Regions from separate parts of the Homoserinimonas sp. genome, predicted to be linked through region 2. Evidence: predicted binding sites of a transcription regulator. Region 2 holds the regulator's gene; the other holds the start of a gene.

Region 1 (6,589 bases), on a different contig from region 2:
CCGCCGTTGCTGAACTCGGCAGCGACAAGGCCATCGGCATCACGGCAGATATCGGCTCTCTCGCCGACGTTGACAGCTATTTCGACGAGTGCATCGACCGCTTCGGTCGCGTTGACGCGCTCTTCAACAACGCCGGAATCACCGCTCCACGGGTGCCGCTAGCCGACCTCGACCTTACGGCGGCAGCGAAGCTGCTCGACGTGAACATTATGGGCACCGTACGAGGAATGCAGCGAATGATCGCGCATGCCCGCGATCACGGTCAGGGCGGCACCATCCTCAACACGTCATCGGGAACCGCGCTTCAGGGCGCTCCCAACACGGGCTTTTACTCCGCCACCAAGGCGGCCATCATCTCGCTGACGAAGACGGTGGCGATTGAGGCGGCGGAGTACGGCATTCGGGTCAACACGATTCTGCCCGGCCCCACCGAGACCCCCACGCTTCTCGCAGCCCCAGAAGAGCGCAAGGCGTTCTTTCTCAGCACCGTGCCGCTCGGTCGCTTTGGTAAGCCGACCGAGGTTGCCGGGCTCGCCGCCTGGCTACTGAGCGACCAGAGCAGCTACTGCACCGCCGGCGTCTTTGCAGTCGACGGCGGCTCGTCGGCGTAACGCGCCGAGCATCCATTTCACTTTTTGCTGGCGGCTCGACGACCGCCCGACGATTGGCTCCCCATGAAGAAACCCATCCTTCTCGCGTGCGGCGACTACGACCGCACCTCGGCGCTCGCGACCGGGCGCGTTCAGGCCGAGGGCCTGGACCTCAATGTGCTCAACCTGCCCGTAGAGGAGATCTTCTACCGCACGGCCGTGTACGGTGAGTTCGACGTCTCGGAGATGTCGCTGTCGTCGTATTCGCTCACGCTTGAGCGCAAGAACGAATTCGTGGCTATCCCCGTGTTCCCCTCACGGGCATTCCGTCACAACGGCGTCTATGTGAACGCCAACTCGGGCATTAAGACGCCTCAGGACTTGATCGGCAAAACCGTGGGTGTCGCCGAGTACCAGATGACCGCGACCGTGTGGATCCGGGGCTTCCTCGCCGAGGACTACGGCGTGCCCGTCGACTCGGTCAAATACCGCACGGGCGGGCTCCACACGCCTGGCCGTCACGAGAAGATCGCCATCACTCCTCCCGGAATCGATATCGCTCCCATCCCAGAGGGCAAGACCCTCGACGCGATGCTCATCAGCGGCGAGATCGATGCCCTGCACACACCTCGCCTGCCCAACTCCTATCTCGATCGCAACCCCAATGTGCGCCGCCTGTGGGAGAACACAGAAGAAGAAGAGCTCGCCTACTTCGAGCGGACCGGCATATTTCCGATAATGCATGTTGTGGTGATTCGCCGTGATATCTACGAGCAGAACCGCTGGATGGCCCGGTCCCTCATGAAGGCATTCACTGAGGCGAAGAAGATCGTCACCGACAGAGCCGAGGAGACGGCGGCGCTCAGCAGCATGAACCCCTTCAGCTACCTTGCCGCCCGCAAAGTGCGCGAGACGATGGGGGACGACTACTGGTCTTACGGCCTCGAACCCAACCGAGCGACCCTCGCAGCGTTCTTGCGCTACTCCTACGATCAGGGGCTCATCACGAAGCTTCACGAGCCAGAAGACCTGTTCGCGCCCGAGACGCTCACGAACTTCGTCATTTAGGACCCCGTCATGCCCGTGATCGATGCGCAACTGCACGTGTTTGAATCGAACACGGCAGCACGACCATGGACGGGCGCTGGCTCGCCTCTTGCGCAGGCCACGGGGGCACAGACCATAGCCCTGATGGATGCCGCCGGCGTCGACTCGGCGATCATCGTCTCGCCCTGGCTCAACTACCTCGCCGACGCGTCATACGCCTACGAGGTAGCCGAGCAGTTCCCGGGCCGATTCTGCGTGGTCGCGCCCGTCGACCCGCGCCGAGTCGACCAGGCGGAGTTCGTGGCGGAGTGCGCCAGCAACAGCAGGCTTGTCGGGCTGCGGCTCATGCTGTGGGCACCAGCCGAGCGCGAGAAGCTCGCCGCTGGCGGTTACACCGCGCTGCTCGGCGACCTGGAGAATCGGGGTATTCCGCTGTGCGTTGCGCTGGGGCCCAGCGCGGCGGATGCTCGCCTCATCGCCGAGCGACACCCCGGCTTGAGCGTTGTGATCGATCACCTCGGGCTCGGCTCCTCCCCCGTACCGCCTGCCCCCGAGCATCCGTTCGATCGGCTACCCGAGATTCTTCGACTGGCCGCGCTGCCCAACGTCGCCGTGAAGGCGACGGGCATGCCCGCTCTCTCGCACGAGCAGCACCCCTACCCGGACATCCACGAGCAGCTGCACGCCCTGCTCGCCGCCTTTGGCCCGCAGCGCGTGATGTGGGGCACCGACTGGACTCGCACGCACGCGTTTCTCGACTATTCCGACGGCGTGACCTGGCTCAATTCCGCAGGGCTCTCTCGTCACGAACTCGCCCTCGTGCGGGGAGGTGCCGCTCATGAGCTGTTCGGCACCCACCGAGCGCTCAGCTGATCATCGGCCACCACTCCGCTAACTCGCACCATTGCGTGGCACTCTCCGGAGCAGAGCACCATTCACTCGCTCACAAGGGGTCACACGCGCCCTGCATGACCCTTCACTCGGAGACGAAAGAAGACAATCATGTCGAACCCACTCGATTTTCTCGGACACATCGATCGACTCGCCTCTGGCGCGTTCGACACCGCTCGCGGCCCGCGACTGATGCCGGTTGACCTGTTCCGGGAGGGTGACCAGTATGTCCTCAACGCCGACATGCCCGGAATTGACCCTTCCAGCGTCGACCTTGATGTCGACGGGCAACTGCTCACGATTAGGGCAGAACGCCGCGCTCCCGTGAACGAATCGGTCAAATGGCTCAGCCACGAGCGGCCGTACGGCAGCTACATGCGCCAGTTCACGCTCGGCGATGGAGTCGACGTTGAACGCATCACGGCAACCTACGAGAACGGGGTGCTCTCGGTGACGGTGCCCGTTGCCGAGAGGGCAAAGCCCCGCAAGATTCAGATCACCTCGAAGGAGGGCGAGCGCAAGGAGATGAGCTCATAGCTCTGAGCTGTCTGCGACCCGTGAGCAGGGGTGCTGACACCGCTTTTTAGCGCGCGCTGGCACCCCTCACCAGGTACTCATAGCCAGCGCGAAGTTGTGCCGGCACCCACTCAAACTCGGCCAGGTCGGCTTCGGATGCCCAGGTCTTAACCTCGCCGGCGCTGAGCGCGCTGAGCATTGTTGTGGCGGCCCGCTCAAGGAGCACCGCCGTCATGACCGCCGTGGCAACATCCGGACCCGTCATGGCGAAACCATGCTGGGGCATGAGCACGCCGACGTTGTCGGCGAGTACGTCGGCCAAGCGAACGCCCATCTCGGCATTTCGGATGAGGTTCATTGTCTCGGTGAACCGGGGCAACTGCGGCTCTGCAAACAACATGCCCGCATGCGTGAGTGGCCGCATGGGCACCTCAAGGGCGCACCACGCGTTGACCGCGTCACTGTGGGCATGCACGACCGAGTTCACATCGGGCCGCGCCCGATAGATCGACGTGTGGATGTAGAACTCGATATGCCGGGGCCCGTCGCCGACGACGACGTTGCCGTCCCAGTCAACGAGCACCACATTGTCGGGGGTGATCTCCTCGAAACCGAGGCCAGACGACTTCATCCACACGCCTCTGCCGTCGCGGTCGCGCACCGAGACGTGGCCCCATACGAGGTCAGAAAGCCCACCGAACGCGAGCGCCCGGCTCGCGTCGCTGACGAGCTGCGCGGTCTCTGCCTCGTAGATCAGGTCTCTGGCCGAATAGGTTGTTGTCATGATGCATCCCTCCGCTATGGCCTAGTGGCCGGCGGGGCCACCGTCGCCGAAGAGGACCGAGACGTTCTTGGCCTGCGTCCAGGAGAGGATCTCCTCGTGGTTCTCCTCGCGCCCGATGCCGGAGTTCTTGTAACCGCCGAATCCGCTACCAAGAAAGTGGCGAGAGGTCTCGTTGATCCAGACATATCCGGCCTGGACGTCGCGGGCGTAGGCGTGGGCCGTGCGCAGGTCCTGCGTGAACGCGCTGGCGGTGAGGCCATACTGCACGCTGTTGGCGATCGTGAGGGCCTCATCGTAGGTGTCGAACGGCATCGCCGCGAGAACCGGCCCGAAGATCTCCTCCTGGGCAAGGCGCCCGTACGGGTCGACGTTGTCGAAGAGGGTCGGACGAACGAAGAGGCCGTTGGCAAGCTCGCCATCGGTGACCTGGTAGCCACCGGCAAGAAGGTCAGCACCCTCGGACTTTCCGATCTCGATGTACTTCATCACCTTGTCGAACTGCTGCTTGTTGACGATCGCACCCGTGTCGGTGTTTGCGTCGTGGGGCATGCCCGAACGGATTGCCTCCATCTTCTCGGCGAGAGCATCGACAACGCGGCGGTGGATCGAGCGGTGCACGATGAGGCGAGAGGTCGAGCCGCACGACTGGCCCTGCCACGTGAAGTTCATGCCGTTGAGCGCCCCCGCGATGGCCTTGTCGACATCTGCGTCGGGGAAGATCACGAGTGGATTCTTGCCACCGAGCTCGAGGGTGACGTGCTTGACGCCCACCTCGGCTGCGCGGCGCTGAATCATGCGGCCCGTGCCATCTGCGCCAATGAAGGCGAGTCGCTGAACGTCGGGGTGAGCGACAAGCGCGTCGCCTGCCTCGTGGCCGTATCCCGTGATCACGTTGATGACGCCGGGAGGGAAGATCTCGTTAATGATGTCGGCCGCAGCAAGCGACGAGAGCGATGTGTGCTCAGACGGCTTGGTGACGACCGTGTTGCCGGCGGCAAGGGCGCCAGCCATCTTGCCGACCGTGAACAGCAGCGGGTGGTTGAACGCGCTGATGCGGCCGACGACACCATAGGGCTGGCGAAGCGAGTACATGAGGCGCTCGCTGCTGGAGGGGATGGTCGAGCCCTGGGCCTCGAGAACGAGCCCAGCGTAATAGCGAAGCTGTGCCGCGGCGACGTTGCTGTCGCGGCGCATCTCGTGAAGCGGACTGCCGTTATCGAGCGAGTCGAGGGCGGCCAGTTCTTCGCCGTTAGCCTCGATGGCGTCGGCGAGACGGTCGAGATACTTGGCGCGCTGCAGAGGCTCAAGGGCCGCCCATGCGGGAAACGCCGACTTGGCGGCGGCGACTGCATCGTCGACATCCGAAGCAGTGAGTCGGGGAATCGTGGTGATGACCTGGCCGTTCGACGGGTTGATCACGTCGATCGTCGCACCGTCGGAGGCGCCGCGGCGCTCGCCCCCGATCAGGGCAAGGTTGGAGATGCCGGTGGCGGATGCTGTGTCAGTGATGGTCACGATGGGTCCTTTGGTTGGAACGAAGTCAGGGGGCGAGCGACTAGCGCGGAGTGGTGGCGAGGCGAGCAAGCTCGCGTATTTGCTCATCACTGGAGTCGCGGCGGTTGTTGCGGCGGAACGGGCTGGTCGCCCCGGCCTCGAAGAACTCGTCTTCTGCCGTGGCGATGAGCTCGTCGGCCTCAAATGCCGATGGGATGCCCGCCGCCGCATAGAGCTCGGGCAGCAGATCGATCTCGACGCTGACCTCCGGTGAGACGACACTGCGGTTGAACTCCGCGACGATCGGCAGCAGCACGCTGTTTTGGCGGCCGTGAGCGATGCGGATCTTCGACGAGCCGGAGAGGGCGTGGATGAGGCTCAGCCCGGCGTTGCCGCAGGCAAAGTTGGCCATGGTCGACGCCTCGAGCAGGGCCTGGAGGTCTTCGGGCCGGCGCTCCTTAAGCGCGCGGGGAAGCGTCTCGCGGATCGTCCGCACCGCGGCGAGCGCGACGGTGTCGGTGAACCGGGTTGCTCCTTTGGCCCACAGGGCCTCGAAGCCGTGGCTGAGAGCATCCGCAGCAGCATCGCGCATGGGAACCTCGGGGAGCCCGACGAGAAGATTGCCGTCGAGAACCGCGATATCGGGCTCATAACCCCAGCCGCGCATGCCCACGTTGTGGCTGCTCTCGGTGTTGTAGAGCACGAATGCGTTGGAGACCTCGCTGCCGGAGCCTGCCGTGGTGGGAACCGCGATGAAGGGCGCGGGGCGATGCGGGGCCAGGCCGATTCCCTCGTACTGCTCGACGGGAGCCTCGTTGGTGAGGAGCAGCGCGACGGCCTTGGCCTGGCTGAGTGCACTGCCGCCACCCACACCGATAACAATGTCTGCGCCTGCGGCTCTCGCCTCTGCGGCCGCGGCCTCCGACGCGATGATCGTGGGGTCGACCTCGGCAAGACCGACAAAGACGACACCGGAACCGAGCTGCTGCTCAAAGCGATCCAGCACGCCGACCCGCTTGAGCCCTGCGTCGCCGATGAGAGCGATGCGGCTGCCGCCGAGCGTCGCGACGTGATCGAGGAGCGATTCGCTCGAACCAAGTCCTGCATAGACCCGGGTGGGGTTGGTGTAGAGCGCAGTCATCGTTGTCCTTCGTATGTGGGCCAGGGAGTCGGCACGTCTGCGTGCGCTCAGGCATCCCCGGCGATCACAAGACTAGGCAGAGGGCCGATGCCGAGGGAAAGACACAACCGCGGGTGACTTATTATG
Region 2 (6,589 bases):
GATGAGCGCGCTGCCACCCCGCACCGCCAGTTGTTTGGTCGTTGCCACCTCGCCAACGGCGGGCACCCACGGGCGCATCGACTGCTTGCTCGCCTCGCGCACGATCGAATGCCAGCGTTCCCTGCCCTTGGACGCCTTGGCGGCATCCCAGCGAACGATCGACCGCTGAGCCGCCCACGGAATGACGGTGTCTACCCCGAGTTCTGTCGCCGACTGCACCGCGCTCTCATCCCGCCCGCCCTTGGCGAGGGCTTGGGCGAGAACGAGCGCCGGTGTCGGCCGAGGAACCTGCGTCACGGTCTGCGCGACAACGCTCAGCAGATCGGGCCGAGCCTCGGTCACCTCACCGGTGACGACGAGACCTGCCCCGTTGCCAATCGACAACGACTCCCCGACCCGGATGCGGCTCACGCTGACGGCGTGCTTTGCCTCGGCGCCCGTAATCGACACTGTCGCGCCGACGCTGGCAGAGGCGAGGGATTCTGCGAGGTAGAAGTGCGCCATCTACAGGTTGAGGAACCGGTCACGGAGCTTCTGAAAGAGTCCCTGCTGAAAGTGCGACAGGTGCGGAGGCACGGAATGCTGCGAACGGGCAAGCTCCTGCACGAGTTCGCGCGACTTGGAATTGAGCTTGGTCGGGGTGAGTACTTGAACACCGATCTTGAGGTCGCCGCGGCCAGCACCGCGGAGGTGCGTGATTCCGCGGTCCTTGACCGTAATGACCTCGGCGCTCTGCGTTCCCGGCTTGACCTCGACCTCGACAGGGCCATCGAGCGACTCAAAGACGGCGGTCGTGCCAAGAATGGCATCCGTCATCTGCACCTCAAGCGTTGCGAGCAGGTCATCGCCATTGCGGCTAAAGACATCGTGGTGGCGCACCTTGATCTCGAGGTATAGGTCGCCGTTGGGGCCTCCGGCAGCGCCGACCTCCCCCTGACCAGGCATCTGCAAGCGCAGCCCCGTGTCGACTCCGGCGGGAATGTCTACGGGGATACGGCGACGGGCACGAACGCGGCCCTGGCCGGAACACGTGGGGCACGGGTTCGGAATGACGGTGCCGTACCCGCGGCACGTTCCACACGGGCTCGAGGTCATGACGTTGCCGAGCAGGCTGCGCACAGAGCGCTGGATGAGGCCGCTACCACCACAGATGTCGCATGTGGCGAGGTCGGTGCCCGGCGCACAGCACGAGCCGCCGCACGTCTTGCAGGTGACTGCGGTATCGACCTCGACCTCGTGCTGCGTGCCGAAGATCACATCGGCGAGCTCGATCTCGACGCGGATGAGCGCATCCTGGCCGCGCTCCGTACGGGAGCGCGGCGGGCGGGTTCCGCCCCCACCTCCGCCGAAGAACGTCTCGAAGATGTCTCCGAAACCGCCGAAGCCACCGCCACCGAAGCCCTGCTGGCCGCCCATGTCATAGGACTGGCGCTGCTGAGGATCCGAAAGAACGTCGTAGGCGTGCGTGACCTCTTTGAAGCGTTCCGATGCGTCGGGGGCCGAATTCACGTCGGGGTGCAACTCACGCGCAAGCCGACGGTAGGCCTTCTTGATCTCCTCGGGGGTTGCCGAGCGCTCGACGCCCAAAACTTCGTAGTGGTCTGCCAATGTTGTTCCTCAATATGATCGTGCGAAACCGACCGGGGTCGGTCTCCTCTGGAGAAGTCTTAGTTGTCGCCGAGAAGCTTGGATAGGTAGCGCGCTACAGCCCGAACCGCCGTCATGTTGCTCGAGTAGTCCATGCGGGTTGGGCCCAGGACCCCGAGCTGAGCCAGCTCGCCGCCCGAAGCAGCGTACCCGGAGCTCAGAACGGATGCCTCGGCGAGGCCGTACTGTTCGTTCTCGCGCCCGATGCGCACGGAGATCGAGCCGACCTCCTGCTCCATCTCGCCAAACAGCCTGAGCAGGGTCACCTGCTCCTCGATGGCCTCGAGAACGGGAAATATGCTGCCGCTGAAGTCGTCGCCGGTGCGGGCCAAGTTGGCCGCTCCGGCCATCACGAGCTTGTCCTGGCGATTGGCGAGGACCTGCTCAGACAGGCTCTCGGCGATGAGGCCGGCCAGGGGCCGCTGCGCTGGTTCAAGGCCGTCGGCGAACGAGGTGAGATGAGTCGCAGCCTCCGTGAGGCCGAGACCTGTCAGCTCGGCATTGAGCCGGGCGCGAATCGCCGCGATATCGGCTTCGCTGCCCGTGGTCGTCACTTCAATGATGCGCTGCTCAACGCGACCCGTGTCGGTGATCAACACCGTCATAAGGCGGGTGTCGCTCAGCTGGACGAGCTCAACATGGCGGATGCGCGACCGACCCAGCGACGGATACTGCACGAGCGCCACCTGGTGTGTCAGCTGTGACAGCAATCTGACCGTGCGGGCGAGCACATCGTCGAGATCGGCGGAATCGCCCAAAAATGCTTCGATCGCATGACGCTGAGCGCTCGACAACGGCTTGACGTCGGCGAGCTGGTTAACAAAGACCCGGTACCCCTTGTCGGTGGGAACCCGCCCCGACGACGTGTGAGGAGCCGTGATGAGCTCTTCTTCTTCGAGCTGCGCCATGTCGCTGCGAATGGTCGCCGCCGACACCCCAAACGAATGCCGCTCGACAATGGACTTGGAACCAACGGGTTCGCGGGAGGCCACGTAGTCCTGCACGATGACGCGCAGCACATCCAGGCCGCGATCCGACACCATGACTAATCCCTCCACATTGGCACTCTTATACCTCGACTGCCAATTGTATCGCGCCCGTGACGTGCCTCGCATTGCGAGCGTGAGCGTCGACCGCTACCTTATCCATTGCCTGCGTCGCCCTGGATCAGGGGCCATTGGCCAGCACTCGCCCTGGAACGCCCCGGGCGATAGTTCCCGAAAGGCACGTGCAATGACCGATCAGACCCCCACCGCCGGAGCACCGGCCACTCCCCTCAGCCAGCAGGAAGACCGCCAGTGGGCATCGTTCGCTCACCTGGGAGGCATCCTCTGGATCCTGCCACCCCTCATCATCTGGCTCGTCTTCAAGGACCGCGGCCAGTTCACCAACTCCGAGGGCAAGGAATCCGTGAACTTTCAGATCACGGTGACCATCGCACACGTGGCCATTATGATCATCAACTCGATCCTGACCGTCGTCACCTTCGGCATCTGGGGCCTCTTCGCCGGCCTGCTGACGTTCGCCCTCTGGGTCGTCACCATCATCTTCTGCATCCAGGGCTTCGTGAAGGCCAAGGACGGGCAGTCCTACCGTTACCCGTTCGCCCTGCGCCTCATCAAGTAGCGCAACGCGGGTTCAGATGGCCGGGGGCTAACGCCCTCGGCCATTCGCGTTAACGCGCCGCAATGCCTAAAAACGCCGAGTGGATGTTTAATGGCGAGCATGACGAACCAACCTCCACCCCCCGCCGGCGGATATCAGGCAGTACAGCCCATGAATCCGAGCGACGAGAAGATGTGGTCGACCCTGATTCACCTGGGCGGCATCATCTTCGGCATTTTTCCCTCGCTCATCGGCTATCTCGTCCTTAAAGAGCGGGGGCCGTTTGTGCGCGCGCATACACGCAGCGCACTCAACTTTCAGATCTCGCTGATCATCTACATCGTTGGCGCGGCGATCATTCTGTCCATCGTCGGCGTGCTCACCTTCGGAGTGGGATTCATCTTTCTCTGGGTCGCCATAACCGGCATCGAGATCGCCGCGATCATTTTTATGATCATCGCCGCCATCAAGGCCAACGACGGGCAGTACTACACCTACCCGCTCTCGATCGAGTTCGTTAAATAGCGGCAGCGGCCCGGGTCTGGCGTGCCGCGCGCTAGTCGGATTCGGGCAACAGCCGCCGCACCACGGCGTCGGCGAGCAACCGACCGCGCACCGTGAGCACGATCGAGCCGCGCACCGCGGCAGCGCCATCGACGAGACCGTCGGCGATAAGGCCGGCAACGGCAGACCGAGCGCCAGCATCCAGATCGGCAATCACGAGGCCGTCGCGAATGCGTGACAACAGCAGGATGCTCTCGGTGCGGCGCGTCTGGGCATCGAGCGTCTCGCGCCCGGCCGCTGGCGAGTGACCCGCCAACACCCTGTCGGCGTACGCTGCGGGGTGCTTCACGTTCCACCAGCGAACCCCACCAACGTGGCTGTGGGCACCAGGGCCGACCCCCCACCAGTCATGACCGCGCCAGTACGCAAGGTTGTGACGGGAGGCATGCTCAGCACCCCTGGCCCAATTGCTCACCTCGTACCATTCAAACCCGGCGTCTGTGAGCATCCGATCCGCAAGCTCATACATGTCGGCTTCGAGATCGTCGTCAGGCTGCGAGACCTCACCGCGACGAATCTGCCGGGCGAGCTTCGTGCCGTCTTCGACGATGAGCGCGTAGGCCGAAAGATGGTCAGGGTTCTGGGCGATGGCGTGCTCGAGCGACCGCCGCCAGTCGTCGAGCGACTCCCCCGGCGTGCCATAGATCAGGTCAAGGCTCACATCGAGACCCGCCTCGCGCGCCCACTGAACAACGAGCGGGATGCGCTCGGGGTCGTGCGTGCGCTCAAGCGTGGCCAAGACGTGCGGAACCGCAGACTGCATGCCGAACGACACCCGCGTGAATCCCGCATGTTTGAGAGTGCGGAGGTAATCGAGGTCGACGGAGTCGGGGTTCGCCTCGGTCGTAACCTCGGCTCCCTCGGCAACACCCCAGGCCGAGCGAACGGCGTCGAGCATCGACACCAGATCGGATGCTGGCAGCAGAGTCGGAGTACCGCCGCCGAAGAACACGGTGGCCGCCTCTCGCCGGGCAAGACCGGCCTGCTCAAGAACTCGCGCGCCCAGCTCAACCTCGATTGCGGCCTGGCTCGCGTAGTCACTGCGTTTGGTGCCGCGCAGCTCCTCCGCCGTGTAGGTATTGAAGTCGCAATATCCGCACCTCACCCGGCAGAACGGAACATGGAGGTAGACCCCGAAGTCGCGGGTCGACGCGCCCTCGAGAACGGAGGCAGGCAAGAGCCCGTCGAGAGGCGCCGGATCGGCAAGGGGAAGAGCTGAGGGCATCCTCCCATTCTCCCCCAGCGCGGCTGAGTCGGCGGCGCATGCAGTGGCCGCTGTAGCGGTGTGCTTAGTCGACGGGGCCGCGGTGCGCCTTGAGGTAGCGCGCCCGCAGCACCCGCTGCGCAATGGCCAGCGCGGGGGTTGCCGCCCGCCACCATCCCTCGGCCGGTCCTGTGAGCGACCGCAGGGTGAGCCACACGGAACCGTCCTCCTCACGATCGACGAAGAATGCTTCTTCTCCCGTGAGCGGATGACCCGGCAAGGTGCCCAGGGCGATGCCCTTGCGGTCGGCTTCGTCGATAACGAAGATCACCCGCACAGGGAATCGCAGCTTGAGGGGGCCCCACTGCCATGCCAACCACACGGAATCACCCGGCGTGCCCAGCGGCAAGCCGTCTGGCCCATAGACCGTTTCGGCCGGTTCGCCGGTGACCGCAGGGGCTATCGGGGTTCCGTTGGCATCGAACTCCACGGGAGTGTAGGAGCCTTCCCGCACCTCGCGGGGGGTCTCCGTGAGCTCGACCGTGAGCCCGCTGCGGATGGGGATACCCCAGCCGAGAGCCGCGTGCCACGCAAAATCCCAGCGCGCGGGACCGGTGCCAATGCGCACCCTCCGCTCATACGAACGAAAACCCCGCGGAGGAAACCCGACGATCTCGGGTGACTGAGTTGCGCCCACTGCCGCATAGTTGACCGGGAGCTCCCAGAGCTGCCGCCGCGACACTACTTCTTGTCCTTCTTCTCCACGTCTCCCGAGAGCGCGGCGATGAACGCCTCCTGGGGAACCTCGACGCGGCCGACCATCTTCATGCGCTTCTTGCCCTCCTTCTGCTTCTCAAGGAGCTTGCGCTTTCGGGTGATGTCACCGCCGTAGCACTTGGCGAGAACATCCTTTCGGATGGCACGGATGCTCTCGCGAGCGATGATGCGGGATCCGATGGCCGCCTGGATGGGCACCTCGAACTGCTGACGCGGGATGAGCTCGCGCAGGCGGCCCGTCATGAGAACGCCATAGGCGTAGGCCTTATCGCGGTGCACGATCGCGCTGAAAGCATCCACCTGCTCGCCCTGGAGCAGGATGTCGACCTTGACGAGGTCGGCCTCCTGCTCGCCAGCGGGCTCATAGTCGAGGCTCGCGTAGCCGGCGGTCTTGCTCTTGAGGTTGTCGAAGAAGTCGAACACGATCTCGCCGAGCGGCATCGTGTACTTGATCTCGACCCGGTCCTCGCCCAAGAAGTCCATGCCGATGAGCGTGCCACGGCGGCTCTGGCAGAGCTCCATGATCACGCCGACATAGTCCTTGGGGGCAAGGATGGCCGCCTTGACGATGGGCTCCTTGACCGAGGCGATCTTGCCGACCGGGAACTCGCTCGGGTTCGTGACGGTGACGGTCTTCTTGTCGTCGGTCGTAACCTCGTAAATCACCGACGGCGCCGTCGTGATGAGGTCGAGGCCGAACTCGCGCTCGAGGCGCTCCGTGATGATTTCCAGGTGCAGGAGGCCGAGAAAGCCACAGCGGAACCCAAAGCCCAGAGCAACGGATGTCTCGGG

Evidence for each region. Region 2 encodes HrcA, which represses chaperone genes, less so after heat shock. Its sites were predicted from a motif close to TTNGCACTCGNNNNNNNCGAGTGCNAA; they were not measured.
Region 1: the regulator HrcA is predicted to act here: its motif matches at 2,546-2,572, upstream of AC062T_RS13515 (Hsp20/alpha crystallin family protein).

The regions. Positions count from the first base shown of each region.
Region 1 is NZ_JBACFR010000297.1:23,670-30,258, reverse strand. Features, by position in the region: gene AC062T_RS13530 (SDR family NAD(P)-dependent oxidoreductase) at 1-611, shown strand, start outside; gene AC062T_RS13525 (ABC transporter substrate-binding protein) at 675-1,658, shown strand; gene AC062T_RS13520 (amidohydrolase family protein) at 1,668-2,510, shown strand; gene AC062T_RS13515 (Hsp20/alpha crystallin family protein) at 2,640-3,065, shown strand; gene AC062T_RS13510 (class II aldolase/adducin family protein) at 3,112-3,828, opposite strand; gene AC062T_RS13505 (aldehyde dehydrogenase family protein) at 3,850-5,343, opposite strand; gene AC062T_RS13500 (iron-containing alcohol dehydrogenase) at 5,384-6,463, opposite strand.
Region 2 is NZ_JBACFR010000056.1:57-6,645, reverse strand. Features, by position in the region: gene AC062T_RS02850 (16S rRNA (uracil(1498)-N(3))-methyltransferase) at 1-504, opposite strand, end outside; gene dnaJ (molecular chaperone DnaJ) at 505-1,608, opposite strand; gene hrcA (heat-inducible transcriptional repressor HrcA) at 1,668-2,690, opposite strand; gene AC062T_RS02835 (DUF4870 domain-containing protein) at 2,881-3,273, shown strand; gene AC062T_RS02830 (DUF4870 domain-containing protein) at 3,373-3,777, shown strand; gene hemW (radical SAM family heme chaperone HemW) at 3,809-5,041, opposite strand; gene AC062T_RS02820 (DUF1990 family protein) at 5,106-5,762, opposite strand; partial or broken gene AC062T_RS02815 (elongation factor 4 family protein) at 5,762-6,589, opposite strand, start outside.